2 regions of the Variovorax sp. PBL-E5 genome follow, and region 2 is predicted to be linked to the other one. Evidence: riboswitches for the same ligand, from Rfam matches in the RefSeq annotation. Region 2 holds a riboswitch; the other holds the start of a gene.
The links. A riboswitch is a leader RNA that binds a small molecule or an ion and turns the genes downstream of it on or off. The one in region 2 is predicted to bind S-adenosylhomocysteine.
Positions count from the first base shown of each region.

Region 1: another riboswitch for S-adenosylhomocysteine. It lies ahead of metH (methionine synthase); the one in region 2 lies ahead of ahcY (adenosylhomocysteinase).

Region 1 covers NZ_LR594671.1:195,001-198,409, forward strand. The annotation lists gene WDLP6_RS00970 (CoA-acylating methylmalonate-semialdehyde dehydrogenase) at 1-1,288, shown strand, start outside; S-adenosyl-L-homocysteine riboswitch at 1,445-1,540, shown strand; gene metH (methionine synthase) at 1,594-3,409, shown strand, end outside.
Region 2 covers NZ_LR594671.1:4,736,801-4,740,209, reverse strand. The annotation lists gene WDLP6_RS23205 (peptide chain release factor 3) at 1-1,179, opposite strand, end outside; S-adenosyl-L-homocysteine riboswitch at 1,409-1,478, shown strand; gene ahcY (adenosylhomocysteinase) at 1,551-2,996, shown strand; gene WDLP6_RS23195 (TlyA family RNA methyltransferase) at 3,018-3,409, shown strand, end outside.

The DNA of each region.
Region 1 (3,409 bases), 4.5 Mb from region 2:
CGAGCTGCTCAACCGGCACCGCGACGAACTTGCCCACCTGATCACCGCCGAGCACGGCAAGGTGTTCACCGATGCGCAAGGCGAGGTCTCGCGCGGCATCGACATCGTCGAGTTCGCCTGCGGCATTCCGCAACTGCTCAAGGGCGACTTCACCGACCAGGTCTCCACCGGCATGGACAACTGGACGCTGCGCCAGCCGCTCGGCGTGGTGGCGGGCATCACGCCCTTCAACTTCCCGGTGATGGTGCCGATGTGGATGTTCCCGGTTGCGATCGCAGCCGGCAACACCTTCATCCTCAAGCCCAGCCCGACGGACCCGAGCGCCTCGCTGCGCATGGCCGAACTGCTCAAGGAAGCAGGCCTGCCCGACGGCGTCTTCAACGTCGTGCAGGGCGACAAGGAGGCGGTCGATGCGCTGCTGGAACATCCCGACGTGCGCGCCATCAGTTTCGTCGGCTCGACGCCGATCGCCAACTACATCTACGAGACCGGCGCGCGCCACGGCAAGCGCGTGCAGGCGCTCGGCGGCGCCAAGAACCACATGGTGGTGATGCCCGATGCCGACATCGACCAGACCGTCGATGCGCTGATCGGCGCGGGCTACGGCTCGGCCGGCGAGCGCTGCATGGCGATCAGCGTCGCGGTGCTGGTGGGCGATGCGGCCGACCAGATCATGCCGCGCCTGGTCGAGCGCGCGAAGCAATTGAAGATCCTCAATGGCACGAACCTCGACGCCGAGATGGGCCCGATCGTCACGCGCGCGGCCCATGAGCGCATCAGCGGCTACATCGCGCTGGGCGAGAAGGAAGGCGCACGCCTGCTGGTCGACGGCCGCGGCTTCGACGGCAAGAGCGCCGGCCAGGGCTGCGAGGCCGGCTTCTGGATGGGCGGCACGCTGTTCGACCAGGTCACGCCCGACATGCGCATCTACAAGGAAGAGATCTTCGGGCCGGTGCTGTCCTGCATGCGGGTGCACGACCTGAAGGAAGCGGTGGACCTGATCAATGCCCACGAGTTCGGCAACGGCGTTTCGTGCTTCACGCGCGACGGCAACGTGGCGCGCGAGTTCGCGCGCCGCATCCAGGTCGGCATGGTGGGCATCAACGTGCCGATCCCGGTGCCGATGGCCTGGCACGGCTTCGGCGGCTGGAAGCGCTCGCTGTTCGGCGACATGCATGCGTATGGCGAGGAGGGCGTGCGCTTCTATACCAAGCAGAAGTCGATCATGCAGCGCTGGCCGGAGAGCATCGGCAAGGGGGCCGAGTTCGTGATGCCGACCGCGAAATAGGGTCTTTTCCTCTCCCTCTGGGAGAGGGCAGGGTGAGGGCATGGGCCTTTGCATTGGTGTGACCGGGTCCACCGTCCGGCGCCCTCACCCCAACCCTCTCCCAGAGGGAGAGGGGGCAATACCCCTCGCTCGACGATCGCTTTAAAATCGCGGCTCCTGCCCGAGGAGCGTTGCAACGCTCGGCCTTGCCGAGCGTCAGGCTCGGGCCCCGGGCCGTATCCACGGCGCGCCATGCAACGACGCTCACCTGACCCATGTCTTTTCCAGGTGAGCCGTCCATGTCGTCCTTTCCCGATGTCCCTCCCATGAAACTGTCCGGCCTGGAGCCGGTGCAGATCGGCGAAGGCACGCTGTTCGTCAACATCGGCGAGCGCACCAACGTCACCGGCTCGAAGGCCTTCGCGCGCATGATCCTCAACGGCCAGTTCGAGGAAGCGCTGGCGGTGGCGCGCCAGCAGGTCGAGAACGGCGCGCAGGTGATCGACATCAACATGGACGAGGCCATGCTCGACAGCAAGGCTGCGATGGTGCGCTTCCTGAACCTGATCGCGAGCGAGCCCGACGTGGCGCGCGTGCCGATCATGGTCGACAGCTCCAAGTGGGAGGTGATCGAGGCCGGCCTGCGCTGCATCCAGGGCAAGGGCATCGTCAACTCGATCTCGATGAAGGAAGGCGTGGACGAATTCAAGCGCCAGGCCCGCCTGGTGCGCCGCTACGGCGCCGCGGCGGTCGTGATGGCCTTCGACGAACAAGGCCAGGCCGACACCTACGAACGCAAGATCCAGATCTGCGAGCGCGCCTACCGCATCCTGGTCGACGAGATCGGCTTCCCGCCCGAGGACATCGTCTTCGACCCCAACATCTTCGCGATCGCCACCGGCATCGAGGAGCACAACAACTACGCGGTCGACTTCATCAACGCCACGCGCTGGATCAAGGAGAACCTGCCGGGCGCCAAGGTGTCGGGCGGCGTGAGCAACGTGAGCTTCAGCTTCCGCGGCAACGATCCGGTGCGCGAGGCGATCCACACGGTGTTCCTGTTTCACGCGATCCAGGCCGGCATGGACATGGGCATCGTCAACGCCGGCATGGTCGGCGTCTACGACGACCTCGAGCCCACGCTGCGCGAGCGCGTCGAGGACGTGGTGCTCAACCGCCGCCCCGATGCCGGCGAGCGCCTGGTCGAGGTGGCCGAGACCGCCAAGAGCGGCGCCAAGGACGAGAGCAAGAAGCTCGAATGGCGCGGCACGCCCGAGCAGCCGGTGTCGGTCGAGCAGCGCCTGTCGCATGCGCTGGTGCACGGCATCACCGACTTCATCGTCGACGACACCGAGGAGGCCTACCGCGGCATCCTCGCCAAGGGCGGCCGGCCGCTGCACGTGATCGAAGGCCCGCTGATGGACGGCATGAACGTCGTCGGCGACCTGTTCGGCGCCGGCAAGATGTTCCTGCCGCAGGTGGTGAAGTCGGCGCGCGTGATGAAGCAGGCGGTGGCGCACCTGCTGCCCTACATCGAGGAAGAGAAGCGCCAGGACGAGGCCGCGGGCCGCGACGTGCGCACCAAGGGCAAGATCGTCATCGCCACCGTCAAGGGTGACGTGCACGACATCGGCAAGAACATCGTGACCGTGGTCCTGCAGTGCAACAACTTCGAAGTGGTGAACATGGGCGTCATGGTCCCGTGCCACGAGATCCTCGCGCGTGCCAAGGTCGAGGGCGCGGACATCGTCGGCCTGTCGGGCCTGATCACGCCCAGCCTCGAGGAGATGCAGTACGTCGCCGGCGAGATGCAGAAGGACGATCATTTCCGCATCAAGAAGATCCCGCTCCTGATCGGCGGCGCCACCACCAGCCGCGTGCACACCGCCGTCAAGATCGCGCCGCACTACGAGGGCCCGGTGGTCTACGTGCCCGATGCCTCGCGCAGCGTGAGCGTCGCGCAGTCGCTGCTCTCCGAGCAAGCCACGAACTACATCGACGAGATCAATGCCGACTACGACAAGGTGCGGCTGCAGCATGCCAACAAGAAGCAGGTGCCGCTGTGGCCGATCGCCAAGGCGCGCGCCAACAAGACGCCCATCGACTGGTCGGCCTACCAGCCGCCGGTGCCAAAGTTCATCG
Region 2 (3,409 bases):
GCCGGTGAACTGCAGCGATGCGCCATCGGTGATGGTGTCGCCGAGCTGCACGCCGCCGTGCGTGGTGAAGCCGACGATGTCGCCCGCGTAGGCTTCCTCGACCGCCTCGCGGCGCTGGCTCATGAAGGTCACGACGCTGGTGGGGCGCAGCTCCTTGGCGGTGCGCTGCACCTTGAGCTTCATGCCCGGCGTGTAGCGGCCCGATGCCATGCGCACGAAGGCGATGCGGTCGCGGTGGTTGGCGTCCATGTTGGCCTGCACCTTGAACACGACGCCGGCGAAATCCTTGTCCTCGGGCTGGATTTCCTTCACCACCGGCTGGCGATTGACCATCGTGGTGCTGGTGCGCGACTGCGGCGGCGGCGCGAGGTCCACCAATGCATCGAGCACTTCCATCACGCCGAAGTTGTTGACGCCGGAGCCGAAGAACACGGGCGTCTGCCTGCCGGCCAGGAAGGCCTCGCGGTCCCAGGTGGGCGAGGCACCGGTGGCGAGTTCCATGCTTTCCATCGCGGTGTCGAACTCGCGGCCGAAGCGCTTGTGCAGCGCGTCGCGATCGGTCAGCGGCATGGCGTCGAAATCCTGCGGCAGGCGCTCGCTGCCCGATTCGAAGACGGTCATCACTTCGGTGCGCAGGTTGATGATGCCGCCGAAGGACTTGCCCTGGCCGACGGGCCATGTCATCGGCACGCAGGGCATGCCGAGTTCGCGCTCGATCTCGTCGAGCAGCTCGAGCGGCTCGCGCACCTCGCGGTCCATCTTGTTGACGAAGGTGATGATGGGTGTGTCGCGCTGGCGGCAGACCTCGATCAGCCGGCGCGTCTGCGCCTCGACGCCGTTGGCGGCATCGATCACCATCAGCGCCGAATCGACCGCGGTCAGCACGCGGTAGGTGTCTTCGGAGAAGTCCTTGTGGCCGGGCGTGTCCAGCAGGTTGATGACGTGGTCGCGGTAGACCATCTGCATCACCGACGAGGCGACCGAGATGCCGCGCTGCTTCTCGATCTCCATCCAGTCGGAAGTGGCGTGCCGCGTGGCCTTGCGCGCCTTGACCGAGCCGGCGATCTGGATCGCGCCGGAGAACAGCAGCAGCTTCTCGGTCAGCGTGGTCTTGCCGGCGTCCGGGTGGGAGATGATTGCGAAGGTGCGGCGGCGGCGGGTTTCGGAGGCGAAGGTCATGGGAGTGAACGCGATGCGCGCTCACGGGCGCGGGCAGTCGAGGCAAAACCAGCGATTTTACCGAGCGCCCCTCGCGCGTGCCGCGGGCACCGCGCGCTCACGGCGGCGGCTGGAAGCCGTTGCGCCCGGCCAGCATGGTGGCGGTGGAGTTTGGGGGAGGGCGACGCAGTCCAGGCCGATCCGGGAGCCGCTGCTGACCACACGGCCCATCCGGGCGCGCTAAAATGCGCGCTCCGAGGAGCGTTGCAGCGCCATCAGGCGTGAGGCTCGGACCATCATCGCAACCACGCTCACCCGCTGTTCTCGCGGTGAGTCCCTCTCCGGTCATCCCCGAAGGCAGTGGCATCACTCAAACTTGTTTTGGAGTTTTCATGAGCGCCGTTCTCAAATCCGCATCTTCTCCCGTGGCCAGCGCCGATCAGGCGATCGCCGACCTGTCGCTCGCTGCCTGGGGCCGCAAGGAAATCCGCATCGCCGAGACCGAGATGCCCGGCCTGATGGCGATCCGCGAGGAATTCGCCAAGAGCCAGCCGCTCAAGGGCGCACGCATCACCGGCTCGCTGCACATGACGATCCAGACCGCGGTGCTGATCGAGACGCTGCAGGCGCTCGGCGCCAACGTGCGCTGGGCCTCGTGCAACATCTTCTCGACGCAGGACCATGCCGCCGCCGCCATCGCGGCCGCTGGTACGCCGGTGTTCGCGATCAAGGGCGAATCGCTCGAGGACTACTGGGACTACACGCACCGCATCTTCGAATTCGGCGTCAAGGATTCGAAGGGCGAAGGCCCGAACATGATCCTGGACGACGGCGGCGATGCCACGCTGCTGATGCACCTGGGCCAGCGCGCCGAGAAGGACCAGAGCGTGCTCGCCAACCCGACCAGCGACGAGGAACGCATTCTCTACGCCGCCATCAAGGCCAAGCTCGCGCTCGACGCAACCTGGTACACGCGCAAGTCGGCCGAAATCATCGGCGTGACCGAGGAGACCACCACCGGCGTGCACCGCCTCAACGAGATGAGCGCCAAGGGCACGCTGCTGTTCCGCGCCATCAACGTCAACGACTCGGTCACCAAGAGCAAGTTCGACAACCTCTACGGCTGCCGCGAATCGCTGGTCGACGGCATCAAGCGCGCGACCGACGTGATGATCGCCGGCAAGGTGGCCTGCGTGGCTGGCTATGGCGACGTCGGCAAGGGCTCGGCGCAAGCGCTGCGCGCACTGAGCGCGCAGGTGTGGGTGACCGAGATCGACCCGATCAACGCGCTGCAGGCCGCGATGGAAGGCTACAAGGTCGTGACCATGGAGTACGCGGCCGACAAGGCCGACATCTTCGTGACCACCACCGGCAACCGCGATGTGATCCGCCACGAGCACATGGCCGCCATGAAGGACCAGGCGATCGTCTGCAACATCGGCCACTTCGACAACGAGATCGCCGTCGCCTCGCTTGAGAAGTACGAATGGGAAGAGATCAAGCCGCAGGTCGACCACATCACCTTCCCCGATGGCAAGAAGATCATCCTGCTGGCCAAGGGCCGGCTCGTGAACCTGGGCTGCGGCACGGGCCATCCGAGCTTCGTGATGTCGTCGTCGTTCGCCAACCAGACCATCGCGCAGATCGAGCTGTTCACCAAGCCCGACGCCTACCATGCCGGCAAGGTCTACGTGCTGCCCAAGCACCTGGACGAGAAGGTCGCGCGCCTGCATCTGAAGAAGGTCGGCGCGATGCTGACCGAGCTGACCGATGCGCAGGCGGCCTACATCGGTGTCGACAAGAACGGCCCGTACAAGCCGGACACCTACCGCTACTGAAACGCCCACTCGCGTAGCGCTTTGCGCGCCGATCAGTTGCTCGTCGAACGCGGTCTCGCCGCGTCGCGCTCGCAGGCCGTGCGGCTGATCGCGGGCGGTCTGCGCTGGCGCGACGGCGCGGACTGGCGCACGGTCGCCAGGAACCACGACGAGATCCCTGTGGACGCCGAACTCGAGCTGCTCGATGCGGCCGAGGCGCGCTACGTCTCGCGCGGCGGGCTCAAGCTGGAAGGCGCACTCGCGGCCGCGGGCATCGATCCGCGCGGCAGGCGTTGCCTCGACGTCGGCCAGTCGACCGGCGGCTTCACCGACTGCCTGCTGCAGCAGGGTGCCGAGCACGTGATCGGCGTCGATGTGGGCCATGGCCAGTTGCATGCGCGGCTGCGCGAGGATGCGCGCGTGACCGCCGTCGA